3 regions of the Mumia spirodelae genome follow, and region 3 is predicted to be linked to each of the others. Evidence: riboswitches for the same ligand, from Rfam matches in the RefSeq annotation. Region 3 holds a riboswitch; each other region holds the start of a gene.
The links. A riboswitch is a leader RNA that binds a small molecule or an ion and turns the genes downstream of it on or off. The one in region 3 is predicted to bind cyclic di-AMP.
Positions count from the first base shown of each region.

Region 1: it holds a riboswitch for cyclic di-AMP, as region 3 does, so the genes downstream of both, ACQSSQ_RS22855 (transglycosylase family protein) here and ACQSSQ_RS07665 (C40 family peptidase) in region 3, are expected to answer to the same signal.
Region 2: it holds a riboswitch for cyclic di-AMP, as region 3 does, so the genes downstream of both, ACQSSQ_RS22255 (C40 family peptidase) here and ACQSSQ_RS07665 (C40 family peptidase) in region 3, are expected to answer to the same signal.

Region 1 covers NZ_JBODSD010000006.1:96,067-106,044, reverse strand. Annotated here, with positions in the region: gene ACQSSQ_RS22870 (LysR family transcriptional regulator) at 1-471, shown strand, start outside; gene ACQSSQ_RS22865 (hypothetical protein) at 492-767, opposite strand; gene ACQSSQ_RS22860 (APC family permease) at 890-2,311, shown strand; gene ACQSSQ_RS22855 (transglycosylase family protein) at 2,348-2,809, opposite strand; cyclic di-AMP (ydaO/yuaA leader) riboswitch at 2,811-2,959, opposite strand; gene ACQSSQ_RS22850 (hypothetical protein) at 3,351-4,145, shown strand; gene ACQSSQ_RS22845 (TerC family protein) at 4,219-5,232, opposite strand; gene ACQSSQ_RS22840 (hypothetical protein) at 5,434-6,540, shown strand; gene uvrB (excinuclease ABC subunit UvrB) at 6,627-8,735, opposite strand; gene ACQSSQ_RS22830 (hypothetical protein) at 8,745-9,380, opposite strand; gene ACQSSQ_RS22825 (TetR/AcrR family transcriptional regulator) at 9,543-9,978, shown strand, end outside.
Region 2 covers NZ_JBODSD010000005.1:422,493-432,470, reverse strand. Annotated here, with positions in the region: gene ACQSSQ_RS22285 (GGDEF domain-containing protein) at 1-1,236, shown strand, start outside; gene ACQSSQ_RS22280 (NUDIX hydrolase) at 1,436-2,125, shown strand; gene nadA (quinolinate synthase NadA) at 2,194-3,462, shown strand; gene nadB (L-aspartate oxidase) at 3,459-5,042, shown strand; gene nadC (carboxylating nicotinate-nucleotide diphosphorylase) at 5,036-5,890, shown strand; gene ACQSSQ_RS22260 (cysteine desulfurase family protein) at 5,891-7,045, shown strand; cyclic di-AMP (ydaO/yuaA leader) riboswitch at 7,390-7,553, shown strand; gene ACQSSQ_RS22255 (C40 family peptidase) at 7,560-8,117, shown strand; gene ACQSSQ_RS22250 (DUF3048 domain-containing protein) at 8,191-9,225, shown strand; gene ACQSSQ_RS22245 (MerR family transcriptional regulator) at 9,348-9,978, opposite strand, start outside.
Region 3 covers NZ_JBODSD010000001.1:1,554,328-1,564,305, forward strand. Annotated here, with positions in the region: gene qcrB (cytochrome bc1 complex cytochrome b subunit) at 1-496, opposite strand, end outside; gene qcrA (cytochrome bc1 complex Rieske iron-sulfur subunit) at 501-1,598, opposite strand; gene qcrC (cytochrome bc1 complex diheme cytochrome c subunit) at 1,595-2,425, opposite strand; gene ctaE (aa3-type cytochrome oxidase subunit III) at 2,553-3,200, opposite strand; gene ACQSSQ_RS07640 (Rv3143 family two-component system response regulator) at 3,273-3,710, shown strand; gene trpD (anthranilate phosphoribosyltransferase) at 3,707-4,759, shown strand; gene ACQSSQ_RS07650 (Lrp/AsnC family transcriptional regulator) at 4,770-5,054, opposite strand; gene ACQSSQ_RS07655 (DEDD exonuclease domain-containing protein) at 5,101-6,897, opposite strand; gene ACQSSQ_RS07660 (hypothetical protein) at 7,000-7,263, shown strand; cyclic di-AMP (ydaO/yuaA leader) riboswitch at 7,412-7,543, shown strand; gene ACQSSQ_RS07665 (C40 family peptidase) at 7,556-8,581, shown strand; gene ACQSSQ_RS07670 (AMP-dependent synthetase/ligase) at 9,015-9,978, opposite strand, start outside.

The DNA of each region.
Region 1 (9,978 bases), on a different contig from region 3:
GTCCTCGTCGAGCAGGACGAGGACGCCGTCACCAGCGCCCCGCGCGGCATGCACGACGTGATCCTGCTCGACGAGCCGTGGCGGGTCGTCATCCCGTCGACGTTCCCGACGCCCACCCAGGTCGCCGACCTGACGGACGCGCCCTGGCTCGCCGCCGAGCGGCAGACCGCCGCCGCCCGCGCGCTCGAGCGTCTCGCCGGCACGCTCGGAGGGCGCCTGCGCGTCGTCCACCAGTTCACGAGCTTCGAGGCCGCGTACGCCCTGGTGGCCGCCGGCGAGGGCGTGGCCATGGTCGCCGCCCTCGCGCTGCAGCAGGAGCTGCCTGCAGGGGTGGAGGTGGTCCCGCTGCCCGGCCTCGGCTCCCGCCGGGTCATCGCACGGCACCGGCAGAACCGGCGCGAGCCCGGCCCGGCCGTCACCGCGGTCCTGGACGCCCTGCTCGCGGCGGCGGGGCGGGTGGAGCTGGGGTGAGCCTGCAGCCTCCTGGCCGGTCAGCCGGCAGAACCGGCGGGGGCGTCCGGACTGGCGGGACGGAGGCGCTTGGCGGGGACCCACTGCTCGACCAGCGTCCCCTCCCCCTCCTTGCCGGGGACGAACGCGACCCGCGCGACCCAGCCCTGCGACTCGCGGCGCCACTCGATCACCAGACCGGGATAGGCGTCCGACTCGTACCGGCTGAGCGAGACCCAGACGTGACGGACTCCGCGGCCCTCGCGAGGCGGGGCGACGGAACGCTCCTCCTGGCCGTACCGCCTGTTGGTTCCCACGCGGAAAGGATACGCCTGCTTCGAACACGTGTTCGATCAACCTCCACCCTCTGCCGGATTGCGGCCAGCGCGGCCCGGCACGACAGTGAGGGGTGCGCGACCGGCGTACGAGGAGGGGTGCCATGAGCGACGCAAGGCCTGGTTCCACGACATCGGAGCAGGACCGCCCACCGGAGCTGAGGCGCTTCCTGACACCGAAGCTGCTCCTGCTCTTCATCGTCGGAGACATCCTCGGCACCGGCGTCTACGCCCTCACGGGCCAGGTCGCCGCCGAGGTCGGCGGTGCAGCATGGCTGCCGTTCATCATCGCCTTCGTCATCGCGACGCTGACCGCGTTCTCCTACCTCGAGCTCGTCACGAAGTATCCGCAGGCCGCCGGCGCCGCCCTCTACACGCACAAGGCCTTCGGGATCCACTTCCTGACGTTCCTGGTCGCGTTCGCCGTCCTGTCCTCGGGCATCACGTCGGCCTCGACCGCCTCGCGCGTCTTCGCGCGCAGCCTGGACCAGGGCTTCGGGCTGGACCTCGGCAACTCCGGGATCCTCGTGGTGGCCCTGCTCTTCATGATCGTCCTCGCGCTGGTGAACCTGCGCGGTGTGGCGCACGGGATCATGACGAACGTCGTCCTCACCCTCGTCGAGCTGACCGGTCTCCTGCTCGTCCTCCTCGTCGGGGTGTGGGCGATCGTGCAGGGCGACGCCGACTTCTCCCGGGTGGTGGCCTTCGACACCCCGGAGGACAAGAACGTCTTCCTGGCGGTGACGACGGCGACCTCGCTGGCGTTCTTCGCGATGGTCGGCTTCGAGGACTCCGTCAACATGGCCGAGGAGACGAAGGACCCGGTCTCGACGTTCCCGCGGATCATGCTGACCGGCCTGTCGATCACCGGCCTGATCTACGTCCTCGTCTCGATCACCGCGGTCGCGCTGGTCCCCATCGGCAAGCTCGCCGCGACCGAGACGCCGCTCCTCACCGTCGTGGAGACCGGGGCGCCCAACCTCCCGATCGACGAGATCTATCCGTTCATCACGATGTTCGCGGTCGCCAACACCGCGCTGATCAACATGCTGATGGCCAGCCGGCTGCTGTACGGGATGGCCAGGCAGCACGTCCTTCCGCCACCGCTGGCCCACGTCGGACGCAAGCGGCAGACGCCATGGGTCGCGATCCTCTTCACGACGCTGCTGGCCCTCGGGCTCATCACCTACGTCTTCAACGCCAGCGAGGACGCCGTCGCCACGCTGGGCGGCACGACGGCGCTGCTGCTGCTCGCGGTCTTCACGGTCGTCAACGTCGCCGTCCTGGTCCTGCGTCGCGACCACGTCGACAGCCGGCACTTCGTCGCCCCCACGATCCTGCCGGTGATCGGCGCCGTCACGTGCCTCTACCTCGTGACGCCGCTGTCGGGCCGGGACGGGGAGCAGTACGTCGTCGCGGGGATCATGATCGGCGTCGGCGTCGTCCTGTGGGTGATCACGTGGTTCATCAACCGCGCCTTCTACGCCGAGCGCACCTACGTGAAGGACCCCGCCGAGCTCGAGTGAGCCGACGGGGTCCGTCACGGTGCCCTCAGCGAGGGATCACCAGAACCGCTTGCGCCACCAACGCGGGAAGTGCCCGATGGCGCCCTTCTTGGCGTAGCGATCGCTCTTCGCGAAGCCCTGCCACTTCTCGCGCTTGTGCTTGGTCGTCAGCCCGAGCTTGCGGGTGCAGCCGGGCCACGCGCCCCAGCCCTGACTCTTGAGGACCTTCTCCGCGACCGCGATCTGCTCGCGGCGCTTGGCCTTGTAGGCGGTCGACGCATACTTCTTGCCGCCGTACGCGCGCCACGTGCCGGGATTGAACTGCAGACCACCGTGGTAGCCGTTACCGGTGTTGATGTGCCACCGACCCCCGGCCTCGCACCGAGCGAGGCGTTCCCAGGTCTTGTCCTTGGCTGCGTTGGCGGGGGTGCTGGTGAAGACCAGCAGACCCGCCACCAGGCCGACGAGAGCGAGCGTGGTGGCGGCGCCGCGCTTGGCGACGCTCAGGGCGTTGTTCATGTTGTTCCTTCACAACGCCTGTGGGGTTAGCTGTCGGGTTCGGGCCGAAGGTGCCCGGCCGTCACGGACGGTGTCCGTGTGCGGCTTCACCCCAAGGAGCCGAGGCTCCAGAATTGGGTTCCCCACTCCCGCCCGTGGTGCTCGTGGTTCGCCGGCCCCCGTGACCGACCTTCCGGGGTAGGCCTTGCTCGTGGGCGGGACTCGGCGTCGAGCAAGACCTCCGACAGACTAACCCAGAGAATCAAGACATCAAGGACACCGCGGCCGGGATCGGACGTTTCGGGACGCCTCTCCCCTGCAACGACGGGGATGCGCCCCCGCCGAAAAGCCCCGGCGGTGAGCCTGGTCCCACCGCGGGGTGCACGGGTGGGACCCAGCTCACCGCTCCCGAGTGCGGAACGCGGGGCGACCGTCGATCGTCCACAGGCGCGGCCGGGTCACCCGCGAGCGGGCCAAGAGCGTGGGCCTCCCGCCGAAGGCGCTGCTCGGCCGGCGGTTCACCCGAATTCACCCCCGCGTGTGGGTCCACGTCGACCACCCGATGTCGGACCTTGACCACATCCGCGCCGCCGCTCTCGCTGCACCGGCGTACGCGAAGGTCACCGACTCCTCGAGGCTCCGGATGCTGGGGTACGACGACCTACCCTTGCGACCGATCTGCTTCGTGGTCCCTGACGATCACCACGCGTCGCTCGAGGGAATCCTGGTCCACCGGACCAAGATCGTGCCTCCCTTGGACGCGGTCGGGGTCACGCCGGCGGCGGCGTTCGTCGGATGCTGCGCCGAGGAGCGGTCGATCGACCTCATCGCTGCCGGCGACTGGCTCGTCCGCCACGATCACGCTACGGTCACCGAGATCGTCGACCTCGCCGAGCGAGACGACTGGCGTCCGGGTGCGACACGGGCACTCGAGATCGTCCCTCATCTGAACCCGCGATCGCGTTCGCCCCGCGAGTCGAAGGTCCGCGCCTATCTCGTGGCAGCCGGACTTCCCGTTCCGGAGGTCAACGTCGACCTCGAGGTCGGCGGGAAGATGCTCGGCTGCGTCGACCTCCTCTACCGTCGCTGGCTGCTCGTCATCGAGTACGAAGGGCGACAACATTCCGAGGACGACCACCAGTTCAACGTCGACATCGGCCGGTACGAGCGCTTTCGGGACCATCACGTGGCCTACGTCCAGATCACCAACGCTCGGTTCGCGAGCCCACGAGCGCTCGTGATGCTCGTCCACCAGAAGCTCGTGGCTCGCGGCTACGACGGGCCAGCGCCGGTGTTCGGTCGGCGATGGCGCGACCTCATCGCGCCTGTGGAGGGGGCACATGCACGACGGCGGTGAGCCTGGTCCCACCGCGGAGTTCACGGGTGGGACCCAGCTCACCGCCGGGCCGTGAGAGCGGTACGCCGCCGCGTCAGGTCTGCGGGATGTCCTCACGCTCGTCCGGGCGCTGCGGCGGCGGCTGGTTGCGCGTCTTCCACAGGCTCGCCACCGCCGTGACCGCGAGGACGACGATGATGACGCCGAGGCTGGCCAGCGTCGGGATCTCCGGCACGTCGAGGTGCTCACCGTTGTTGATGAACGGCAGCTCGTTGGTGTGCAGGGCGTGCAGGACCAGCTTGACGCCGATGAACGCGAGGATCACCGACAGACCGAGCGACAGGTAGACCAGGCGCTGCAGCAGGCCGCCGAGCAGGAAGTAGAGCTGGCGCAGACCCATGAGGGCGAAGATGTTCGCGGTCAGGACCAGGTACGGCTCCTTCGTGATGCCGTAGATCGCGGGGATCGAGTCCAGCGCGAACAGCAGGTCGGTCGTGCCCAGCGCCAGGATCACGAGGAACATCGGCGTCAGGAACCGCTTGCCGTCGATCCGGATCGCCATCTTCATGCCGTGGAACTCGTCGGTGACGCTGAAGTGGCGCTCGGCGAAGCGGACCACGGCGTTGTCGCCGGCCTCCTCGTCGTCGTGGTTGCGGTAGCTCTTGACCAGGCCGTACGCCGTGTAGACGAGGAACAGGCCGAAGATGTAGAAGACCCAGCTGAAGTTGTTGATCGCAGCGGCGCCGAGCCCGATGAAGATCGCACGGAAGATCAGCGCCAGGATGATGCCGATCATCAGCGCCTCTTGCTGATAGACCCTCGGCACCTTGAAGCTCGCCATGATGATGATGAAGATGAACAGGTTGTCCACCGAGAGGCTGTACTCGGTGAGCCATCCGGTGAAGAACTCCAGGCCGTACTGGCCGCCGTGGAAGCTCGACACCCAGATGCCGAACGCGACGGCGAGGCCGACGTACACCGAGAGCGCGAGCCCGGCTTCCTTCATCGACGGCTCGTGGGGTCGGCGAGCGATCACGACGACGTCGAAGAGGAGCACGGCGACGGTGACGCCGATCGTGATCCACCACTCGAGGGGGGTGACGTTCATGCGGTTAGGTTCCTCCGGTCGGATACGTGTCTGGCCGGAGGTCTCTTCCGCCGCGCCGGCGCGCTGGGCACCTGACACGACTCGACCCGCCGGGCCAGAAGAACGGCCGTGATGACGACGGGTCGACGAAAGGAATACTCCCCTCCCTGCGCCATTGTGCCAGAGGGTGCACGAGAGCCCGACTCGCGAGATGCTCGCGACGTGGCGGTGAGACACGTGGGGCTGGTCGGAGCGCTGACGAGTCCCGGTGCGCACCGGGCCCTCCTGCGCCACGGGACCCGGACCAGCGTGCCTGCGATGCTGGACGCCGCCGACCAGCAGGCGCGTGAGGTCGACGTGCCCGGGCGCGCCGCGGCGTACGGGTTCGCCTGGGAGCCCGACGACGTGGACACCGAGCTCTGGTATCCCCAGGGCATCACCACCTCCGCGGACGCCGACGCGGGCACGACCCCCGGGGGCACCGGTGGTCGGGACGTCGTCGTCGTCAGCTGGTACGCCCACCACGACGCTCGGCGCAACGGCTCCCGCCTCACGTTCGTCGACCTCGCGACGCTGCGCTACCGCCACGTGCTCCTGGTCCGGCCGCGCAGGATGCCGTGGGGGGTCCGGGCGCACCCGCTCCCGATCCACGCGGGCGGCATCGCCTGGTACGGGCCGTACCTGTACGTCGCCGCGACCCGCGCGGGCATCTACCTGGTCCGCATCGACGACCTGCTCCGTCTGGACCCGGACGCGCGGCGGGGGCCGTCGGAGCGGCTCGGGTACGACCTCGTGCTCCCCGTCTTCGCCCGGCTGCGCGCCTGGAGCCGCGACGACGGCAGCCGACTTCGCTACTCGTTCCTGTCGGTCGAGCACGGCAGCCCCGCCGACGGGGACCCCGCCTCCCTCGTCGTCGGGGAGTACGGCGGGGTGGGCAAGACGCAGCGGCTCTGGCGGTTCCCTCTCGATCCGCGGACCCACCTGCCGGTGCGCGACGAGCACACCGGGCGCGTCACGCCCGCCGAGCTGCACGCCGACGTGTCCCCTCGGATGCAGGGCGCGACGGCGCTCGACGGCACCTGGTACCTGACGACGAGCCAGGGCCGCGGCAACAACGGCGATCTGCTCGTCGGGAGGCCGGGGGCGTTTCGACGGCACAAGAAGGTCCTCCCGACCGGCTGCGAGGACATCGCCGCGTGGCCGCAGCAGCGCCGGCTCTGGTCCGTGACGGAGTGGCCGGGGATGCGGTGGGTGTACGCCGTCGACGCGGACGCGTGGGAGGGGCCTGCCGAGGTGGCGGGCGACGGTCTCGATACGCCCCTCGCGTAGCGGCTCGGAGCTACTCGACCACCTGGTGAGGGCTGCTCGACCACCGGGTGAGGCCTACTCGACCACCTGGCGGGGCCGGCTGGGGCTCAGCCGGCGCCGGCGGCCTGCATCTGGCGGAGCTCCTTCTTGAGCTCGCCGATCTCGTCGCGCAGCCGCGCCGCCACCTCGAACTGCAGCTCCTCGGCCGCCGCGTGCATCTGCGTGTTGAGGCCCTGGATCAGCTCGGCGAGCTCCGAGGCCGCCATCGACGACGGATCCACGTGGGTCCCGTCGCCGGACGCGCCCACCAGCGGCACCGGGGACTTGCCGCGCGACTGCGCCCGGCCGGAGCCGACGAGCTGCTCGATGTCGGCGTCCTCGCGGGCCAGCATGTCGGTGATGTCGGCGATCTTCTTGCGCAGCGGGGTCGGGTTGATGCCGTGCTCAGTGTTGTACGCGATCTGGATCGCGCGGCGCCGGTTGGTCTCGTCGATCGCCTGCTCCATCGACGGCGTCACCGAGTCGGCGTACATCACGACCTGGCCCGACACGTTGCGCGCCGCGCGACCGATCGTCTGGATCAGCGAGCGACCCGAGCGCAGGAAGCCCTCCTTGTCGGCGTCGAGGATCGCGACCAGGCTCACCTCAGGCAGGTCGAGACCCTCACGCAGCAGGTTGATGCCGACGAGGACGTCGTACTCCCCCATCCGCAGCTCGCTGAGCAGCTCGACGCGCCGCAGCGTGTCGACCTCGCTGTGCAGGTAGCGCGTCCGGATGCCGGCCTCGAGCAGGTAGTCGGTCAGGTCCTCGGCCATCTTCTTGGTGAGGGTGGTGACGAGGACGCGCTCGTTGCGCTCGACGCGGCCGCGGATCAGGTCGATGAGGTCGTCGATCTGGCCCTTGGTCGGCTTGACGATGACCTCGGGGTCGACCAGGCCGGTCGGCCGGATGATCTGCTCGACGACGTCGTCCTCATCCTTGACCTTGGACATCTCGTAGGGGCCGGGCGTCGCCGAGAGGTAGACCGTCTGACCGATCCGCTCGAGGAACTCCTCCCACTTGAGCGGACGGTTGTCCATCGCGCTCGGCAGACGGAACCCGTGCTCGACCAGCGTGCGCTTGCGGGACATGTCTCCCTCGTACATCCCGCCGATCTGTGGGACCGTCACGTGCGACTCGTCCACGACCAGCACGAAGTCCTCGGGAAAGTAGTCGAGGAGGCAGTTGGGCGCGGAGCCCGGGAGCCGGCCGTCCATGTGCAGCGAGTAGTTCTCGATGCCGGAGCAGGTGCCGACCTGGCGGATCATCTCCACGTCGTACGTCGTGCGCATCCGCAGCCGCTGCGCCTCCAGGAGCTTGCCCTGGCTCTCGAGCTCGGCGAGCCGGTGCTCGAGCTCGTTCTCGATCCCGCGCACCGCGGTCTCGAGGCGCTCCGGCCCGACCGTGTAGTGCGTGGCGGCACCGACGTACAGCTCGCGCTCGTCGCTGAGCACCTCGCCCGTCAGCGGGTGCAGCGTCATCAGCCGCTCGATCTCGTCGCCGAAGAACTCGACCCGGACGGCGAGCTCCTGGTAGACCGGGAAGATCTCGAGCGTGTCGCCGCGCACGCGGAAGGTGCCGCGCGTCGCCGCCAGGTCGTTGCGGGAGTACTGGGCCGTCACGAGCGTCCGCAGGAGCTTGTCGCGGTCCATCTCCGAGCCGACCTGGAGATGGATCATGCGGTTCATGTACTCCTCGGCGGAACCGAGGCCGTAGATGCACGAGACGGTCGCGACCACGATCACGTCACGTCGGGTCAGGAGGTTCCACGTCGCCGAGTGCCGCAGCCTCTCGACCTCCTCGTTGATCGAGGAGTCCTTCTCGATGTAGGTGTCGGTCTGCGGGACGTACGCCTCGGGCTGGTAGTAGTCGTAGTACGAGACGAAGTACTCGATGGCGTTGTCGGGGAACAGCTGACGCAGCTCGTTGGCGAACTGCGCCGCGAGGGTCTTGTTGGGCTGCATCACGAGCATCGGGCGCTGCAGCTGCTCGGCCAGCCACGCCACGGTCGCCGTCTTGCCGGTGCCGGTCGCACCGAGCAGGATCGTGTCGCTGTCGCCGCGCTCGACGCGCTCGGTGAGCTCCTTGATCGCCTGGGGCTGGTCGCCGCTCGGCTCGTAGTCGGACACCACGCGCAGGGGCGCGACCTGCCGCTGGAGGTCCTTGACGGAACGCATGCGTCGAGCCTACGTCGTGGGACCGACACCTTCGCGACGCGAGCGACGGCGGACGTAGAGCGGTCCCACCACGACCACGAGGACGACCGCCGCGACGATCAGCCCCACCACGACGGGCGACGGGGAGTCGACCTGCTGGGACTCGGCGTCGATGCTCGCGGCGTCGGTGCCGCCGGTGCCCTCGCCGGCCGCGCTCGCCGTCGGCGCCGCCGGCTCCGGCGCGGCCGCCGAGGGCGTCGGAGCGACCGGCGCAGGCCGGTACGCCGCGCGGTCGGAGGTCGCGGCCTCCAGGTCCGAGAGCACGGCGTCGTCCACAGGCCCGGTGCCGCTGCAGACCCCGGACACCAGCGCGCCGTCCTCGTCCTGGACGAAGAACACGTACTGCTGGTCGCTCGCGAACACCTGCGGCTGACCCATGTCCGGCTCGGCCACCACGGGCGCCGTCCGCGGGACGTCCCCCTTGTAGACGTCGCTGACCTCCACGAGCACGGCGTCCTCGTCGGCCCCGCTCGGGCTGGTCGTGCCGACGAACACGGCGTCCGCGCGGCCGACCTGCTCCGCCACGGTGCTCTGCGCGCAGCTCGTCGCTCCGGCGGGGGCGACACCCACCACGGCCGCCAGCACCACGCCGACGCCCACGAGCACCGCTGATCCTCGCCGCATCCCGTACCTCCGAGCCGTCTCGGACGACGGTTGCACGCCGTCGTACGACGGAAACCGCCGCCGTACGACCACGCTACCGCGCGGAAGGCGCATCGCCAGGTGTCGCTCGCCCCTGAAACCGTGCTTCACCACTAGACTTCCGGTGTGGGAGAAGAGAACGCCGAAGCACCTGAGCCGAGGACGCTGCGTGGGGCACGGGCGACCGCGGCGCGGCGCCGGGCGCGCGAGGACGACATCATCCGGGCGACGCGCAACCTGTTCGACACGGTCGGAGTGCGCGACGCGCAGATCGAGGACATCGCCCAGGCCGTCGGGATCAACCGCGCGATCATCTACCGGCACTTCTCCGGCAAGGAGGAGCTCTTCGCGCTGACGCTCATCGGCTATCTCGACGAGCTCGCCGAGGTGATGCGCGAGGCCGACGACGATAACCTCGCGCCGTCCGAGCGCCTGGAGGCCGTCGCGAGCGCCTTCCTCGACCGCGGCCACGACTACCCGGCGTTCGTCGACTGCGCCCTGGACCTGCTCAGCAAGTCGGGCGAGGAGCTGTTCGAGAGCGTCTCCGAGGGCGCGATGATCC
Region 2 (9,978 bases), on a different contig from region 3:
CTGGTGCGTGCGGAGTACGAGCTGCGAGACGCCCACCAGGACGGCCTGCGCGGATGGGCGCACACGCACCTCGGCCAGGCGTACGAGAAGTTCGGGCTGTTCGAGCTCGCGGTCCCGCACTACGAGGCGGCGATGGGCATCGAGGAGCGCAAGCTCGACCTCGCCGGCTCCCGGGCGATCGACGCACGCAACCTGGCGACGGTGAACTACCACTGGGCCAAGGAGCTCGACATGCTGATGGAGCCCGACCTCCAGGAGGAGGTCGAGACCCGTCGGGCGGAGGTCGTGCGGTGGGCCGAGCGCTCGCTCGCGCTGGCCGACTCCGAGCACGTGGAGGGTGCGGTCTTCCCGCTCGCGCGCTACCTGCGGGCCGCCGCGGCGTGGCCGGCCGATCCTGCGCGCTGGATCGGTGAGCTTCACGTGTGCCGCAGCAACCTCGGCGCCACCCACGCCGGCTTCGAGATGGAGGCGACCGCCCTGCTCGCGGTGGCCTACGTGGAGGTCGGCGAGATCGCCGAGGCGCAGCGCGAGGCCCGCCGGGCGCTGATCCGGCTCGACGGGGTCGACGACCTCAACGTGCAGCGGTACGTGCGGTGGGCGACGCTGCGGGTCGCCGACGCGATGGGCTACCCGTCGGCGGGTGCCGGGCTCGGCTACGGGCGGAGCATCTCCTGGGCGTGGCGCCAGCAGCACCACAGCGACCTCGAGATGATGCGCGCCGCGATCGCCGGCTACGAGCGCTCGCGGGCGCACGACGCAGCGGTCCGCGCCGCCCGCGAGGACGCCCTCACGGGGCTGGGCAACCGCCGCGCCTTCGACGAGTGGATCGCCGACGCGGCCGCCTCGGAGTCCGACGTCAGCGTGGTCCTCGTCGACGTCGACCGGCTCAAGAAGCTGAACGACACCCACGGCCACGCGGTCGGTGACGACGCGCTCAAGGCGGTCGCCGACCTGATCCGCGGCAACATCCGCCGCGGCGACCGGGCGGCGCGGGTCGGTGGCGACGAGTTCGCGATCGTGCTCGCGTCGTCGGAGCCGGTCGAGGCGCAGCTGGTGATGGACCGCCTGCAGCTGGCCGCGCAGGTCGCCTCGCTGCAGCCGACGGTGAAGGCCGGGATCGGGCTCAGCATGGGGCTCGCCTCGTCGAGCGAGGGGCTGACGCCCGACGCGCTGTACGCGGTGGCGGACGCGCGGATGTACGAGGACAAGCGTCGCCGTTCCGGCGCGGTCGCCTGAGTCGTTCCGGCGCGGTCGCCTGAGTCGTTCCGGCGCGGTGGCCTGAGCCGTTCCGGCGCGGTCGCCTGAGCCGTACGCACCCTCCTCCTGTCTCACTCCCTGGACATCGGCATGCCGCTGTCGCGAGTAAGGGTGCTGGTGACTATTATGTGTTCAGGTCAAAGCGACCTTTACTGAGCCGCCTCGGAGGGAGGGGTCGATGTCCGGGATCGAGATCGCGGTCTCCACGGTGATCTTCGCGCTGCGCCACGACACCAGCACCGACCGCACGTCCTTGTGGATGCCCCTCGTCCGCCGGGTCCGCGAGCCGTACGAGGGCAGCTGGGCGCTGCCGGGCGGGCCGGTCCGCGAGGACGAGGACCTCTCCGACACCGCCCGCCGGACCCTCTCCGAGACGACGGCGCTCAGCCCGACGTACCTCGAGCAGCTCTACACCTTCGGTCACGTGGCCCGCGCCCCGCAGCCGGTGCCCGGCCCGCGCGTCATCTCCGTCGTCTACTGGGCGCTGGTGCGCCCGGAGGAGGCCGAGCGCAGCATCGAGGACGAGAACGTGGCCTGGCGTGCGGCAGACGACCCGCCCGCACTGGCCTTCGACCACTCGACGATCGTCGAGTACGCACTGTGGCGGCTGCGCACCAAGATGGAGTACTCACGGATCGCCCAGGCGTTCCTCGGCGAGACGTTCACCCTCGCCCAGCTGCGCCAGGTCTACGAGGTCGTGCTCCAGCGCACCCTCGATCCCGCCAACTTCCGTCGCCAGGTCGAGGCGAGCGGCGCCGTGGAGCCGACGGGGGACTACCTCGTGGGCGGCCGGCACCGGCCTCCGAAGCTCTACCGACATCGCGAGGCGAGCGACCTTGCGGACAACGGACCCCTCACGCGGCTGTGACCACCCGCGTCCTCCGCGGGTCCGCACCTCGCCGGCTCCCGCCGGCACCCTCCAGGAAGGCAACGAACATGACCTCTGTCGACACCGTCGTCCGCAGCGCGCCCGGCGCCACCTGCGCCCCGGACCTCGCCGACGGCCCCTGGACCTTCGACCTCGCCCCGCCGTCGTACGGACCCGGCGCCTCGATGGCCGACGCGATCCCCGCCGCCGCGCCCCGCCAAGGTGCGCTGCCCGCGGCGTACACGCAGATGTCCACCGAGGAGCTCGACGCGCGCATCCGTGCGGCGAAGGAGACGCTCGGCGACCGGCTCGTCATCCTCGGCCACTTCTACCAGCGCGACGAGGTCGTCAAGCACGCCGACTTCGTGGGCGACTCCTTCCAGCTCGCGAACGCGGCGCTGACCCGTCCCGACGCCGAGGCGATCGTCTTCTGCGGTGTCCACTTCATGGCCGAGACCGCCGACATCCTGTCGGGCCCGGAGCAGTCGGTGATCCTCCCGAACCTCGCGGCGGGCTGCTCGATGGCCGACATGGCCGACATCGACTCCGTGGAGCACGCCTGGGCCGAGCTCGAGGCGGTGTACGGGACGGAGCCGGACGCGGACGGGAAGGTGCCGGTGATCCCGGTGACCTACATGAACTCGTCGGCCGCGCTCAAGGGGTTCTGCGGAGACCACGGCGGCATCGTGTGCACCTCCTCGAACGCCGAGACCGTCCTGCGCTGGGCGTTCGAGCGGGCGCAGCGGGTCCTGTTCTTCCCCGACCAGCACCTCGGCCGCAACACCGCCAAGGCCATGGGCGTCAGCCTCGACGCGATGCCGATGTGGAACCCGCGCAAGCCGCTCGGCGGGAACGACGAGCAGAGCCTCCGCGACGCGAAGGTGCTGCTCTGGCACGGCTTCTGCTCGGTGCACAAGCGGTTCACCGTGGCGCAGATCGAGCAGGCACGTGCCGAGCACCCGGGAGTGCGCGTCATCGTCCACCCGGAGTGCCCGATGCCGGTGGTCGACGCCGCGGACGAGGCGGGCTCGACCGACTACATCCGCAAGGCCGTCGAAGCCGCGCCGGCCGGGACGACGTTCGCGATCGGCACCGAGATCAACCTCGTCCAGCGGCTCGCCGCGGAGCACCCCGAGCACACGATCTTCTGCCTCGACCCGGTGGTGTGCCCGTGCTCGACGATGTACCGGATCCACCCGGGCTACCTCGCCTGGGTGCTCGACGGCCTGCTCGACGGACGCGTCGAGAACAGGATCCAGGTGGACGCCCACGTCGCCGACGGTGCGCGCGTCGCGCTCGAGCGGATGCTCGCCGCCCGTCCTCCGGAGCGGGCATGACCGGCGGCGGCGGGTCGCGGCGCCTGCGCGTCGTCGTGGTCGGCAGCGGCATCGCCGGGATGACCGCGGCGGTCGAGGCGAGCGCGCACCACGAGGTCGTCCTCGTGACGAAGGGCGTGCTCGGCGAGGCCACCACACGGTACGCCCAGGGCGGCATCGCCGTCGTCCTCGACCCGGTGGCGCGTCCGGGGGTCGAGGACTCCGTCGCCGCGCACGTCGCGGACACGGTGACCGCCGGCGCGGGGCTCGTGGACCGCACCTCGGCGGAGGCCGTCTGCGGCGAGGGCCCTGAGGCGGTCGCCGCCCTGATGCGCTGGGGGACCCGCTTCGACCGGGTGGACGGCCGGCTCGCGCTCGGCCTGGAGGCGGCGCACTCCGCCCCCCGGATCCTGCACGCCGACGGGGACGCCACCGGCGCCGAGATCGTGCGCGCGCTGGCGGCGAAGGTCCGTGCGGGGGCGCTCATCGTGCGCGAGCACACGCTGGTCACGGACCTGACCCTCGACGGTGGCGCGGTCACGGGCGTCACGTGCGTCGGGGTCCCGAGCGGCCGTCCCTGGACCCTCGAGGCCGATGCCGTCATCCTCGCGACCGGTGGCGCGGGGCAGCTCTACGCCCACACCACCAACCCGGCCGTGGCGACCGGTGACGGGCTCGCCCTCGCGCTGCGGGCGGGAGCGGTGGTCACCGACGTCGAGATGTACCAGTTCCACCCGACCCGCCTGGCGGTCCCCGGAGGTGGGCTGATCTCCGAGGCCGTCCGTGGCGAGGGCGCCGTGCTGCGCGACCGCACGGGCCGGCGCTTCATGCGCGACGTCCACCCCGACGCCGAGCTGGCGCCGCGCGACGTCGTGGCCCGCGAGATCGCCCGCGTCATGCTCGAGCAGGACGGGGAGCCGGTGCTCCTCGACGCGACGCACCTGGGCGCGGACTTCCTCGCCGGCCGCTTCCCGGGGCTCGACGCCCGGTGCCGGGCCCACGGCCTGCGCTGGGGCGAGCAGCCGATCCCCGTCACGCCCGCGGCGCACTACTTCATGGGCGGGGTCCGGACCGACCTCGACGGGCGGTCCAGCGTTCCCGGCCTGTACGCCGTCGGCGAGGCGGCGTGCACCGGGCTGCACGGCGCCAACCGACTGGCGTCGAACTCGCTGCTCGAGGGGGCCGTGACCGCTCGCCGGTGCGCGGCGGCCCTCGGGGCGCCCGGGGTCGCCGTCTGGGACGGCGAGCCCACGCCGTACGCCGCGGAGCCGGTCGCGGGTACGGGCCAGGCCGCAGGCGACGCTCAGCCGATGGAGCGCCGCGAGCTGCAGGAGACCCTGTGGGTCGCCGCCGGCCTCGTCCGCGACGGCGCGACCCTGCAGGCGGCGGCCGACACCCTTGCCGGGTGGACCGCCGCCGTCGACGGCACGACCGCGGCGTACGAGGACGCCAACCTGCTCGAGGTCGCCCGCGTCGTGGTCATGGCGGCGCTCGCCCGCGAGGAGTCACGCGGCGCCCACTTCCGCAGCGACCACCCCGACCGTGACCCCGCCTTCGACCGCCACCTCTCGTGGGTGCGGAAGGGAGACCCCGCATGCTGACCGACGCGCTCATCACCGCCGCGGTGGAGGCGGCGCTCCAGGAGGACGCGCCGTGGGGGGACGTGACAGGCGAGGTCCTGGTGCCCGCCGACGCCGTGGCGACCGCACGGATGGTGTCGCGACAGGCGGGCGTCCTCGCCGGCGCAGCGGTCGTGGCCGCGACGTTCGCCGCGGTCGACCCTCGGATCGCGGTCCGGGTCGAGCGTGCCGACGGCGACGTCCTCGAGCCGGGGACCGTCGTCGCGACCGTCGTAGGCCCCGCCCGCGGGGTCCTGCGGGGGGAGCGGGTCGCCCTCAACTTCGCCCAGCGGATGTCAGGCATCGCGACCCAGACCCGGGCGTACGTCGACGCCGTCGCCGGCACCGGCGCGCGCATCGTCGACACCCGCAAGACGACGCCGGGGCTGCGCGCGTTCGAGAAGTACGCCGTGCGGTGCGGAGGGGGCCACAACCACCGCTTCTCGCTCTCGGACGCCGTGATGGCCAAGGACAACCACCTGGCGCTCCTCGGTGACGACCCCGAGCGCATCACCGCTGCGCTCCGTGCGGCTCGTGCGGCGCTGCCGCACACCGTGCACCTCGAGGTCGAGGTCGACCGGCTGGACCAGCTCGACGCCGTCCTCGCCGCCGACGTCGACACCGTGCTGCTGGACAACTTCTCGGTCGAGGATCTGCGCACCGGCGTCGAGAAGGTCGCCGGACGGGCGCTCGTGGAGGCCAGCGGCGGGATCACGCTCCCGGGGATCCGGGAGGTCGCGCTCACCGGCGTCGACCTCATCGCGGTCGGTGCGCTCACCCACAGCGTGACCGCCCTCGACCTCGGGCTGGACGTCGCGGTGGCGGTCTGAGTGCGCTACCTCGACGCGGCTGCGACGACGCCCGTGCGGCGGGAGGTGCTCGAGGCGATGTGGCCGTACCTGACCGGGGAGTTCGGCAACCCGTCGAGCCACCACGGGCTGGGTGACGCCGCGGCGCGTGCGCTCGAAGGCGCGCGTGCCGACGTCGCGGCGGCGCTGGGTGCCCGCCCGGCGGAGATCGTGTGGACCTCCGGCGGCACCGAGGCGGACAACCTCGCCGTCAAGGGGCTGGCGCTGGCCCGGCCGCGGGACCGGCACGTCGTCACGACGCGGATCGAGCACCCCGCTGTGCTCGAGGCGTGCGACCACCTGGTGCGGCTGCACGGGTTCAGGGTCGACCTGCTCGACGTGGACGCGGACGGCGTCGTCGACCTCGCTCAGGCCGAGCGGGTGATCGGTCCCGGCACGACCCTCGTGTCGGTGATGCTGGCCAACAACGAGATCGGCACCGTGCAGCCGGTCGCCGAGGTCGCGGCGCTGGCGCGGCGGCACGGCGCGCTCGTGCACACCGACGCCGTGCAGGCCGTCGGCTCGGTGGTCGTCGACCCGCAGCGCCTCGGCGTCGACGCGCTCACCGTGAGCGGTCACAAGCTCGGAGCACCGAAGGGGAGCGGTGCGCTCTGGGTACGGCGTGGGCTGGCGCTCGAGCCGCTGGTGCACGGCGGTGGCCAGGAACGCGGCCGCCGGTCCGGGACCGAGAACGTCGCGGCCGCGGTCGGTCTCGCGACCGCGCTCCGCCTGGCGGTGACGACGACGCCGGACGGCCCGCGCCCGAGCGGGCCCGTCGCGGAGCTCGCCGCCGCGCGGGACGCGTTCGTCCGCGAGGTTCTCGCCGGTGCCGACGGCGCCGTGCTCACCGGGCACCCGACCGAGCGGCTGCCCGGTCATGCGTCCTTCTGCTTCCCCGGGACCTCGGGGGAGGTTGTGCTGCTCGGGCTGGAGCAGGACCACGGCATCGTCTGCTCGAGCGGGTCGGCGTGCGCCGCGGGGTCGGACGAGCCGTCGGAGGTGCTCCTCGCGCTGGGCGTCGTGCCGGAGGTGGCGCGGACCGCCGTGCGCTTCACGGCGGCGTCTCCGGCCGACTTCGAGGGTGTCGCCGGCGCCGTCGTGGACGCGGTCCGTCGGGTGCGCGCCCTGGCCGGCTGAGGGCCCGCGGACCGGTCGGCGCGCGTGCTCACGCCGCACGATCGGGGCCCGATCGTCGCAAGGATCGTGATGTGCCCGTGATGGACTTCGGACAAACTGTGACGAGGGTCACATTCCACCCATGTAACCCCTGCGATACCAGGCGAGGCGACCTGGACAGGTGACCAAGGTCTCCGCGTGGTGAGTTCGGGCGATTTGTGGGGTTACGGGACTGTGCCTATGGTGGCTCGCGGTCCGACCCGGGCCATCACAACCTCATAACGGGCCCGACCGGGACGCGACCTGGTCAGGGCCGGACAACTGAACATCGTGTGTGGGTAACGCCCAGTCCTGCCCGCCTGCACACGCCCCCATCACCGACACCACCGACGGGCAGGAGCGGAGGAACCAACTCTGCACGAAGACCTTGGCGGTCATGCGTGCTCGGGGTGAATCCCTCACGAGGGAGGGGCCATTCCTTTCGGCCCTAATCCGACAGCTCACTTCGTAGGCGTGGAAGGGAACCACGTCCAACATGCTCGCGTCCCCCCGGAAGCAGCGTCTTTTCGCGCTGCCGATCGCTCTGTCCGCTGCCGCTGCGATGGTCGTCACGACCGCGCCGCAGGCCAGCGCCACCACCTCCACCACCACGAGCACCACCGCCGCCAAGACCACGGCGGCAGCGAAGCTCTCGACGGCCAAGGCGAAGCGGCTCGCCGCGAAGAAGCGTCGCGCCGGCCGCATCGTGAAGGCCACGCGCGTCGCCGCGCGCCAGAAGGGCGACCCGTACCGCTACGGCGCGTCGGGCCCCGGCTCGTTCGACTGCTCGGGCCTGACGTCGTACTCGTTCCGCAAGGCCGGCGTGCGGCTGCCCCGCACGGCGAACGCGCAGTACCACCGCGTCCGCCACATCAAGAAGAAGAACATCCGCAAGGGCGACCTCGTCTTCTTCGGTGGATCCCGCAAGTACCACGTGGGCATCTACTGGGGGAAGGGCCGCATCCTTCACTCGCCGTACTCCGGCAGCCGTGTGAAGGTCGAGCGGATCTGGACCCGCGGCTGGTCGGCCGGCACGCTGCGCCTGCGCGCCTGACCTGACCGACACGCATCACGAAACAGCAGGGCCGGTGCCTCGAGGGGTGCCGGCCCTGCTCCACCATGGAAGCATGCCCGTGAGCCTTCACCCCCGTACCGCGGTCCGTGCGACTCTCGTCGCGGCCGCCCTCGTCCTCGCGACCGCCTGCTCGGGCGGCGAGGAGCCGAAGACCCCCGAGACGCCGTCCCCCACGACCGCCGACGCCGCCCGCAAGGCCGCCACGCTGGTCCGCGCCAACCCGTTCACGGGGCAGGCCGCGGCCAAGGGCCTGCCCGAGCACCCGGCCTTCCTCGTGAAGATCGAGAACACCGACGCGGGCGCGCCGCAGTACGGCCTGTCGCAGGCCGACCTGGTGTTCGAGGAGCTGGTCGAGGGAGGGCTGACGCGCCTCGCGGCGTTCTTCTACACCGAGACCCCGACCAAGGTCGGTCACGTCCGCTCGACCCGCACGACCGACATCGCGATCGTGAAGCCGACCGGCGGTCAGCTGATCGCCTCCGGCGGCGCCGGCGTGGCGGTCCGCAAGATCAAGGCTGCCGGCGTCGACTTCCACAGCGAGGACACGGGCAACCTGACGCTGTCGCGCGACCCGGGCAAGCGCGCGCCGTACGACCGGCTGCTGAACCTGGACGCGTACGCGCAGAAGCAGAGCTCGGCGAAGGCCGCGGTGCCGCCGCCGTACCTGCCGTTCAGCGCGACCCCGACCGCGGGCACCGCCAAGGCGACCTCCTTCGACGTCCGCTTCTCGCGCGGCTCGGCGACACGCTGGCAGTACGCGTCGGGCGCGTACAAGCGGGTCAACGGGCACGCGCAGAAGGGCAAGGACTTCACTCCGAGCACCGTCCTGGTCCTCTTCACGCGCCAGGCCGACGCGGGCTACCGCGACCCGGCCGGCAACCCGGTCCCGGAGACCGTGTTCACCGGGGGCGGCAAGGCCGTCGTCCTCAGCGGCGGCAAGGTCCTCAACGCGCGCTGGAGCAAGAAGAACGCGGCGGCACCGATCCGGCTCGCGGCCGGCGGCAAGCCCGTGACGCTCAAGCCGGGCAAGGTCTTCGTCGAGCTGGTGCCGCAGGGCGCCGGCGGCGTCACCGTGCGGTCGCGCTGACGCGAGGAAGGTCACACGTCGCTGCCCTCCGGTGCGGAGAGCGGCTCGCCTAGCATCGACAGCAGAGCTTCGGCCCCACCTGACGGTCCCTCCCTCCAGCGTCGGGTGGGGCCGATCTCTGTCTAGGGCGTCTGCTTCTCGTCGCCGAGCGCGGCGAGCTCCTCGCCGAGGGCGTCGTCGATCGCGTGCGCGAGCTCGTCGCGGAACACCGCGACCACGGCCTGCGCCGCGACGGGCAGCAGGTTGGCGATCGAGGTGACGACCTCCTGCCACTGGTCGTCGGGCATGCCCTTGTGGACGAACGGCTGCCAGATGTCGTGACGCACGCGGCCGACCAGGTCGTCGGCGACGGCCCGCAGCGGCGTGGACAGCGAGGGGAGGAGCTCGAGGACGGTCTCCGGCTCCAGGCCGAGCGAGATGGCGGCGACGCCGGCGCGGACGACGTCGGGGCGGCTGACCTCGAGGGTGTCCTCGTCGACGATGCGGGCGAGGCCGCGGTCGACGAGCTTCTGGGCCAGATCTGCGTCGCGGGCGATGCCGGCCATCGCCGTCAGCCGGTCGCGCGACATGAGCTCGCTCTCGGGCTCGCGCGCGAGGGGCGAGTCGAGCACCGTGATGAGGTCGAGCGCGTAGTCGGCCGTCGTGGACGTCTTGTCCTGCAGCGCCTTCTCGACCGCCTGCAGCGTGTAGCCGCGGTCGAGGAGGCTGCGCACGAGCTGGAGCTGGTTGACGTGGGACTGCGTGTAGTAGCCG
Region 3 (9,978 bases):
CGGCGAAGCCCTCGATCAGGCCGATCGCGAAGAGGCCGATGCCGATCAGCCAGTTGAGCTCGCGCGGCTTGCGGTAGGCGCCGGTGAAGAACACGCGCAGCATGTGGGCGATGATCGCCGCCATGAACAGCGCGGCCGCCCAGTGGTGGATCTGCCGGATCAGCAGACCGCCGCGGATGTCGAAGGAGATGTTGAGCGTCGAGGCATAGGCCTGCGACATCTCGAGGCCGCGCATCGGCTCGTACGAGCCCTCGTACGGGACCTCCGCCATGCTCGGCTGGAACCAGAACGTCAGGAACGTGCCGGTCAGCAGCAGCACCACGAAGCTCCAGAGGGCGATCTCGCCCAGCAGGAACGACCAGTGGTCGGGGAACACCTTGCGGATGTTCTTGCGCACCATGCCGCCGAGGCCCAGGCGGTCGTCGAGCCACTCGACCGGTCCGGCAGCCTTCTGGCCGAACTTGGTGTCCTTGAGCGGCGTTTCTGTCGTGCTCATCGTGTCAGTCACGGTTCTGGTGCACCTCAGGGAAACTCGGGCCGACCGGCTCGCGGAAGTCGCTGGTGGCGATCAGGTAGCCGTCCTCGTCCACTGCCAAGGGTAGCTGAGGGAGCGGACGGTGGCCGGGACCGAAGATGACCTTGCCCCCGTCGGCGAGGTCGTACGTGGTCTGGTGGCACGGGCAGAGCAGGTGGTGGGTCTGCTGCTCCCACAGGGAGATCGGGCAGCCGACGTGCGTGCAGATCTTGGAGTAGACCATGATGCCGTCCACGTCCCAGTTGGCCTGCCCCTTGCGCGGGGTGATGTCGTCGGGACGGATGCGGACGACGATGACCGACGCCTTCGCCTTGGCCTGGAGCAGCTCCGTGCCGTGGAAGACGGCGTGCCCGTGGCTGTCGGTCTCGAAGAACACCGACGGCTGAGCGTTGACGAGCTGGCCGACCTCGATGTCGCCGGGCCGCAGCGGGACGCCGGAGACGTCGTTGACGACGCGCATGCCACGGCGCCAGACGGTGTTGAACAGCTTGTCGCCGGGGAGCGGACCGAGGTCGCGCAGCATGACGATCGCCGGCAGGCCGAGGAAGGCGACTGCGCCGATGAGCGAGTTGCGGATCAGCGGGCGGCGGCCGAAGCCGGACTCGGCGACACCGGCGTCGACAGCCTCGATGGCCGCCGCGCGGTCCTCGTCGGACGAGCGCGCCGGGTGGCGCATCTCGATGACCTCGTGGTCGGCCATGAGCTTCTTGGCCCACTGGATGGCGCCGATGCCGATGAGGAACAGCGCGGCACCGAGGGTCGCGCCCAGCGCGAGGTTGAGCGAGAACCAGCCGAAGATCTCGGCGTCCTTCGGGATGGTGAAGTAGGCGACGCAGAACGCCACGGCCAGCACGATGGCGGCGGTGAACATGCCCGCGACCTGGCGCTCGGCGCGCTTCTCCATCTTGGGGTCCACGTCGGTCGGACGCGGAAGGTGCTCGGGCAGCCCCGGGTTGTCGATCGGCTCGGCCGGCTCGACGTCGTGGCCCTCGCGCGCGACGATCTCGTCGTGGGTCGGGTGAGCGTCGTCGTGCGGCTGCTCGTCGTGCGATTCGGAGCTCATGACCTCTTCTTCTTCACCCGGGCGCCGTGCGCTGCCAGCCAGACGGCGACAGCGACGAGACCGCCGATTCCGATGATCCAGGCGAACATGCCGTCCACGACGGGGCCGAGGCCGCCGCCGCCGAAGCCGCCCTGCGGCTGGGCCTGGACGTTCTTGATGTAGCCGATGATGGCCCGCTTGTCCTCGGGCGTGATGACGTCGTCGCTGAAGACGGGCATCTGCTGAGGACCGGTCTGCATGGCCTCGTAGATGTGCTTCTCGCTGACGCCGCGCAGGCTCGGGGCGAACCGGCCGCTGGGGAGGGCGCCGCCGGCGCCGACCGAGTTGTGGCACGCGGTGCAGTTCGTACGGAAGAACTCGCCGCCGCGGGTCAGTTCCTCCTGCGAGAGCTCCGAGACGTCGGTGTACTCCTCGTCGGGCACGGCGGGGCCGGGGCCGAGGCTCGCGATGTACGTGGCGAGCGCGTCGGTCTCCTCCTCGTCGTACACGGGCGTCTTGCGCGGGGCCTGGGGAGCGGTCTGCGCCATGGGCATGCGACCGGTGCCCACCTGGAAGTCGACCGCTGCGGCGCCGACACCGATGAGGGACGGGCCGAAGTTGCCGCCGCTCTTGGTCATGACGCCCTCGGCGTTCATGCCGTGGCAGCTCGCGCAGCCGACGAGGAACAGCTCACGACCCGCCTCGATCTTGGCGGTGTCGTTCGCGGTGTCGGCGTCGGCCTTCCCCGGGGCGAAGGCGGCGTACAGCGCGGCCGCGATGAGCAGGCCGAAGAGCAGCACCGCGTAGCCCGCCAGCGGGTGCCTTCGGTGGGTGGACAAGAACCGCACGGAGTGAACCTCGTTCCCCTTGCCAGCGACGCCCCGGCGAGGGCGCCATCTCTCGATTAAAGCCTTGAATCAGATCTTCTGTTGGAGGTTCGTCGCCGGGCCGTCGGGGGACGGGCGGCGACGCGCCTTACTGCAGGGCGTAGATGGTCAGGAACAGACCGACCCAGACGATGTCGACGAAGTGCCAGTAGTACGACACCACGATCGCCGAGATCGCCTGCTCGTGGGTGAACCGACGCGCCATGAAGGTGCGGCCGATGACGAGCAGGAAGGCGATGAGGCCACCGATGACGTGGATGCCGTGGAAGCCGGTCGCGAGGTAGAACGTCGAGCCGTAGCCGGAGGAGTCGAGCGTGATGCCCTCGTGGACGAGCTCGACGTACTCGGTGGCCTGGCCGGCGACGAAGACGGCGCCCATCAGGTAGGTGAGGGCGAACCACTCGCGCAGGCCCCACTCGCGGAACTGCCAGAGGCGACCGCTGCGGCCGACCTTGCCCTTCTCGGCGGCGAACACGCCCCACTGGCAGGTCACCGACGACAGCACCAGGATCGTCGTGTTGACCGTGGCGAACGGGACGTTCAGCTTGGCCGTCTCCAGCGCCCACAGCTCGGGGCTGACCGCCCGGATGGTGAAGTACGCGGCGAAGAGGGCCGCGAAGAACATCAGCTCGCTCGACAGCCAGACCACGGTGCCGACCGTGACCTGGGACGGTCGGTTGGGCTGCCCGTGCAGGCGGGATGCTGGGATCACAGATGTCGTCGCCACGGGTGTCATTATTAACCCCCGATCCGGGCGGGGCATCCCCGGCCCCTGCCTCACGCGCCCACGAGTCGCTACGATCGCGCTGTGACCGATCCCAGCACTGAAGTCGCGTCCGAGCGCCAAGCCCCGCTTCGCGTCCTCGTCTACTCCGACGACGTCGACACCCGTACGCAGGTGACGACCGCACTCGGCCGCAGGATCCACCCGGACCTGCCGCCGGTGGAGTACGTCGAGTGCGCGACGTTCCCGGTCGTCCTCCAGCAGATGGACGCGGGCGGGATCGCCCTGGCGATCCTCGACGGAGAGGCGACCCCGGCCGGTGGCATGGGCGTGGCCCGGCAGCTGAAGGACGAGATCTTCCAGTGCCCGCCGCTGCTCGTGCTGACCGCACGGGAGCAGGACGCCTGGCTCGCGACCTGGTCGCGCGCCGACGGGGTGTCGAGCCACCCGATCGACCCGCTGAAGCTCGCGAACGCCGTCCTCGGCCTGATCGCCCCCGCGGCGACCACCGCCCCGGCATGACGGTCGCGACCCGCTGGCCGGAGGTTCTCGGCGCGCTGGTCGCCCACGAGGACCTCGCGGCTGAGCAGACCGCGTGGGCGATGGAGGAGATCCTCTCCGGCAACGCCACCCCCGCGCAGATCGCCGGCTTCGCGGTCGCGCTGCGGGCGAAGGGCGAGACGGTCGCCGAGGTCGAGGGCCTCGCCGCGACGATGCTCGACCACGCGACGCTGATCGAGGTCGAGGGCCGGACGGTCGACATCGTCGGCACCGGCGGAGACCGCGCCAAGACGGTCAACATCTCCACGATGTCGGCCGTGACCATGCGCGGGGCCGGCGCGCTGGTCGTGAAGCACGGCAACCGGGCGGCGTCCAGCGCCAGCGGTGCGGCGGACGTGCTCGAGAAGCTCGGCGTCCGGCTCGACCTGACGCCCGCGCGCGTCGCGGAGCTGGCCGGCGAGGTCGGCATCACCTTCTGCTTCGCCCCGGTGTTCCACTCCTCGTTCCGGTTCACCGCGGCTCCGCGCAAGGAGCTCGGCATCCCGACCGCGTTCAACTTCCTGGGGCCGCTGACCAACCCCTCTAAGCCTGCGGCGATGGCCGTCGGTGTGGCTGATGCACGGATGGCGGGGGTCGTCGCGGGCGTGTTCGCCCGGCGTGGCCTCGACGCGCTGGTGTTCCGGGGCGACGACGGGCTCGACGAGATCACGACCACGACGACGTCGCGCGTGTGGGTCGTCTCCGGACCCGATAATGAGAAGTCCGTCTCGGAGCACGTCCTCGATCCGCGCGACCTCGGGATCGCCCCGTCGCCCGCGGAGGCGCTGCGCGGCGGCGACCCCGCCTTCAACGCCGACGTCTTCCGGCGGATCCTCGCCGGCGAGCAGGGACCCGTCCGCGACGCGGTGGTCCTCAACGCTGCTGCGGGACTGGCGGCGTACGAGGGCGGCGACGACGACCTCGTGACGCGCATGGAGCGCAACGTCGCCCGGGCGCGCGAGGCGCTGGACAGCGGCGCCGCCGCAGAGTCGCTGGGTCGGTGGGCCGAGGCCTCGCGCCGCGAGGCCTGACCCGCGTCGGCTACTCGAACTCGCCGCCGATGCTGAACGCGGCCTCGAGGTCGTGCTGGGAGTAGGTCCGGAACGCGATGTGCGTCTCGGTCGACCGGACGCCCGCGACCTTGTTGACGCGGTCCGCCACGACGTCGGCGATCTCCTCGGTCCGGCGGACCCGCACGAGCGCGATCAGGTCGATGTGACCCGTCACCGAGTAGACCTCGCTCACGCCGTCGAGCGCGGCGACCTGCTCCGCGACCTCCGGGATGCGGTCGACCTCGGCGTTGATGAACACGATCGCGGTGATCACGGGCCCTCCTGGCGGACGAGTCGGCGTACGGCCTGCAGCCTACTCGTCATCGGCGTGGCCGGTGCTCGGTGCGCCAGCCGTCCGAGCGGGCCTCGTCGAAGGGGGCCGCAGCGGCACGCGAGCGCTCCGCCGCCTCGACGAGCGGGAGGTGGCGACCGGCTCCGCGCACGGGGCTCGCCCACTGGCCGTCGAGGTCCACGAGGCGCACCCCGTCGGACTCCAGCCAGCGCAGGACCAGCTCGGACTCGGCAGCGGTGGCGGCGGGGGTGTCGTCGGGAACGACGGTCTCGGCCGTGGAGCGCAGGGCCACGACCCACGGCGCCGACGGCGTCGAGGCCGGCATCACGCCCGAGGCGACCAGCCGCCCCCGGCGTACGACGTGCACCTCCCACTCGCGCCAGCGCTCGTCGAGCGGACGCGCGGCCACGACCTCGGTGCAGGAGAGGAGCGCGGCGAGGCGCTGGCTGCGGTGGGTGGCCCGCACGAGCGTGACGAGCCGGTCGCGCTCGCGGGCGGCGTCCTCGAACCGGCCCTGCCCGGACAGCGTGCGCATCCGGTCGGTCGACGCGTCGACGACCTCGGCGGGGTCGAGGGTGAGGGCCGTGCGGACCCGCTCCACCTCCAGCGCGTACGCCTCGGGGGTGGCCGTGCCGTCGCAGGGCGCGAGACAGCTGCCCATCTCCGCCAGCGCGCACGCGCTGCGGGACGGGCGGCGGGGGAGCCGACCGGAGCACTGGCGGATGCGGAACGCCTCGTACAGCGCGGAGGCCACGCGCTCGGCCGACGCCCGGCGGGTGAACGGCCCGAGGTAGTCGGCGTCGTCGTCGGTCTTGCGGACGAACGAGAGCCGCGGCCACGGCTCTCGAGTGAGCTTGATCCAGGTGGCGCGCTCGGGATGGCGCGAGCGGCGGTTGTAGGGCGGCTTGTGGTGCGCGATGAGCCGCAGCTCGCGGACCTGCGCCTCGAGCGCCGTCGCGCACGTGATGCCCTCGACGCGCGTGGCCAGCGCCACCATCTCGCCCATCCGGGTGCGGGTCTCGCTCGAGGTGAAGTAGGAGCGGACGCGCGCGCGGAGATCCTTGGAGGTCCCGACGTACAGGACGTTGTCGTGGCGGTCGCGGAAGAGGTAGACGCCGGGGACGTGGGGGAGGTGGTCGGCCAGGCGGCTCTTCTTGCGCTGCGCGGCGCTCACCCGCGCACTGAAGGTGGCCAGCTCCTCCATGGTCGACACGCCCATCGTGCCGAGGCGCTCGAGCAGCGCGTGGAGGACGTCCACGGTGGCACGGGCGTCGGCGAGCGCACGGTGGTTGGGGGTGGTGCCGGAGTGGAAGTGCCGGGCGAGGGTGCCGAGCTTGCAGTTGGGCACCTCGTCGCGCAGCAGGACGCGCCGGGCGATGCGGGCGGTGTCGAGGCTCTCGAACCCGGGCCACGTCAGCCCGAGGTGCTGGGTGAAGTGCTTGAGGAAGCCGACGTCGAACGGGGCGTTGTGCGCGACCAGGACGGTGCCGCGGGCGAACTCGAGGAACGACGGCAGTGCCTCGCCGATCCTCGGCGCGGCGACGACCATGGCGTCGGTGATGCCGGTGAGCACCGTGATGAAGGTGGGGATCGGGCCCTCGGGGTCGACGAGGGTCTGGAACTCGCCGAGGATCTCGCCGCCCCGGACCTTGACCGCGCCGATCTCGGTGATCATCGAGCCGGCCGCCGCCGAACCCCCGGTGGTCTCGAGGTCCACGACGCAGAACGTGATGCCGGACAGGTCCCGTCCGAGCTCGTCGAGGGTGCCCTGGACGCCGCGGATGGGGACGGGAGACGGGGGAGCGGCGTCGGAGGCGAGGGTCATGCTGCTGACGTTAGGCGCGCACGCTGACAGGTCCGCGGCGCGCGGAGCACCGGCGTGTCGGGTCGGCGGTTTCTGTCAGAGCGGCTGCGTAGCGTCCCGGACATGGACGAATCTCGCGTGCTCCACCAGCAGCCGGGACCGGCGACGGGCCACGGCGAGCTCCTGACCATCGACTGCGGCCGCTGCCTGGTCCGACCCCACGCCTGCGGCGACTGCGTGGTGACCGCGCTCCTCGGCGCGCCCGACGAGGGCGTGAGCCTCGACGCCGACGAGGGCGCCGCGCTGGAGGCGTTGAGCGCCGCCGGCCTCGTCCCTCCGCTCCGGCTCGTGACGCAGGTCGACGGCGAGACGGTCGAGGACGCGTGAGTCTTCTCACCCTCGGGTCCGCGATGGCAGGGGAGTTCTGAGTTTCCCCCAGGGTGTCGTTGATTCCTCACCCGGTTGCCGCATAGGGTGAGGCTCGCGTGCCTGAGGAGTTCTCTACCCCGGAGAGCGCAGGCGCGCCGCCTAGTTCGGTCGAGATCCCCCGGATCGACGCCGGAGCCGGGGACCCATGTTCCTGGGGTGAATCCGTCCGCGAGGACGGTAGGGCATGTTCTTGGCCCGAACCCGTCAGCTCACCCGGCAGGCGTCGAGAACACGAAGGAGACCGTCCGACGTGCGGAACGGCCGAAAGCTGTCGATGAGGGCAGCCGTCGCCGCCGGGTCCGGGTTGGTCCTCGCTGCCACGCTCACCGCGTCCCCGAGCGCAGCGGATCCCGAGACTCCGAGCCTGTCCGAGGCGCAGCGCGAGGTAGCCAAGCTCAGTCACGAGGCCGAGCAGGCCAACGAGCGCTATCTCGAGCTCAAGACCGAGGTCGACGGCGCCACCAAGCAGATCAAGAAGCTCCGCGCCGACGTCAAGGCGCAGCAGGCCGAGGTCGACGAGGTGCGCAACGCCCTCGCCAAGACCGTGACCGAGCGGCTGTCGAGCTCCCCGATGGGCCCGACCACGCAGCTCCTCGCCAGCGACGACGTCGACGAGTTCCTGGAGGGCCTGACCGCCCTGCAGTCGTACAACAGCACCCAGGCCGACCGCCTCGCCGCGTTCGAGCGCGAGGCGGGCGAGCTCAAGGTCCGCCGCGAGCAGCTCTCCGCCAAGCTCGAGGTCATCTCCGACGCCGAGAAGGAGATGAAGAAGCAGAAGGCGAAGCTCGACGACCGGGTCGACAAGGCCGAGGCGCTGGTCGCCAGCCTGACGCCCGCCGAGCGCGAAGAGGTCTACGACAACGACCACGGCGGCACCACCCGCGGTGACGACCGTCCGTCGACGAGCGCTCCGAAGGTCAACGCGTCGGGTCGGGCCAAGAAGGCGATCGACTTCGCGCTCGCGCAGCTCGGCGAGCCTTACTCGTACGGCGCGGCCGGGCCGAGCAGCTGGGACTGCTCGGGCCTGACGATGGCGGCGTTCGGCGCGGCCGGCGTGTCGCTGCCGCACTCCTCGTCGGCGCAGTCGGGGATGGGAAGCTCGGTGTCGCGCTCCTCGATGAGCCCCGGCGACCTGGTCTTCTACTACAGCCCGGTGAGCCACGTGGGCATCTACATCGGCAACGGCAAGCTCGTGCACGCCCCGCGTCCGGGTCGCAGCGTCGAGATCGTGTCGGTGGACCTGATGCCGATCTCGGGAGTTCGTCGCGTCGGTTGACGCGCGTCAGGACAGCGTCGGTTGACGCGCCCGCAAGACGTCAGGAGCCCCGGCCCGCCTCACGGTGGGCCGGGGCTCTTCCACGTCCAGCGCCGTTCTTCGCGGCTTCGCCGCCGTTGGGGTACCCGAGCGAAGCGTCACTGACCCGAGCGTGTGCGGTGGGGGCGGTTGGGTTCCGGTGGGGTACCCGAGCGGGGCGGGTGCGCCGTGCCGGTGGGCGCGCGTCGTACGCCGCTCCGTCCCGGTGGGCACGCCCGCGGGTGGCGTTTGCCACGCCCGCACCGGAACGCCCCGTCGTGCACCGCAGATTCGCGGTGCACGAGGGGCACTTGCGGTGCGGGCGTGGCAAACGTGGAGGAGCGGGAGGGGTACGGCGCGGGCTGCTGCCGCGGAGCCAGGACCGGCTGGTGCCGCGGAGCGAGGGGCGTACGGCCTACTCGTACAGCGCCTCGACGTCGTCGCGGTGCTCGCGCATCACGACGTTGCGCTTGAGCTTGAGGGTCGGCGTGATCTGCCCGCCCTCCTCGGTCCAGTCCTTGGGCAGGATCCGGAACTTGCGGATCGACTCCGCCTTGGACACGTGCGTGTTGGCCTCGTCGACCGCGGACTGCACGGCGGCGATCACGTCGGGGTCGTCGGCGAGCTGCGCGACGGGCGTGTCGGCCGGCTTGCCGTGCTGCTCGAGCCACGGGCCGATCGACTCCTCGTCGAGGGTGATCAGCGCGGCGACGAACGGCTTGCCCTCGCCCACGACGACGGCCTGGCTCACGAGCACGTGGGCGCGGATGCGGTCCTCGAGAACCGCAGGCACCACGTTCTTGCCGCCGGCGGTGACGATGATCTCCTTCTTGCGACCGGTGATCGAGATGAAGCCCTCGGAGTCGATCTCGCCGACGTCGCCGGTGTGGAACCAGCCGTCCTCGTCGATCGCGGCCGCGGTAGCCTCCGGGGCGTTCCAGTAGCCGCGGAAGACCTGGCCGCCGCGGAACAGGAGCTCGCCGTCCTCGGCCACGCGGACCTCGGTGCCCGGGAACGGCCGCCCGACGGTGCCGATCTTGGAGTCGCTGGCCATGTTGGCGGCGAGCGCGGCGGTGGTCTCGGTGAGGCCGTACCCCTCGATCACCGGGACGCCGATGCCGGAGAAGAAGTGCGCGAGCCGCTCGCCGAGCGGGGCGCCGCCGGAGATCGCGTGCTCGACGCGTCCGCCCATGGCGTCGCGGAGCTTGGTGTAGACGAGCCGGTCGAACAGCGCGTGCTTGGCCTTGAGGAGGGGACCGATGCGCTTGCCGGCCTCGCGGGCGCGGCTGTACGCGATGGCGGTCGAGGTCGCGACGTCGAAGATCTTGCCCTTGCCCGACGCGTGCGCGTTCTGGCTGGCGCCGTTGTAGACCTTCTCG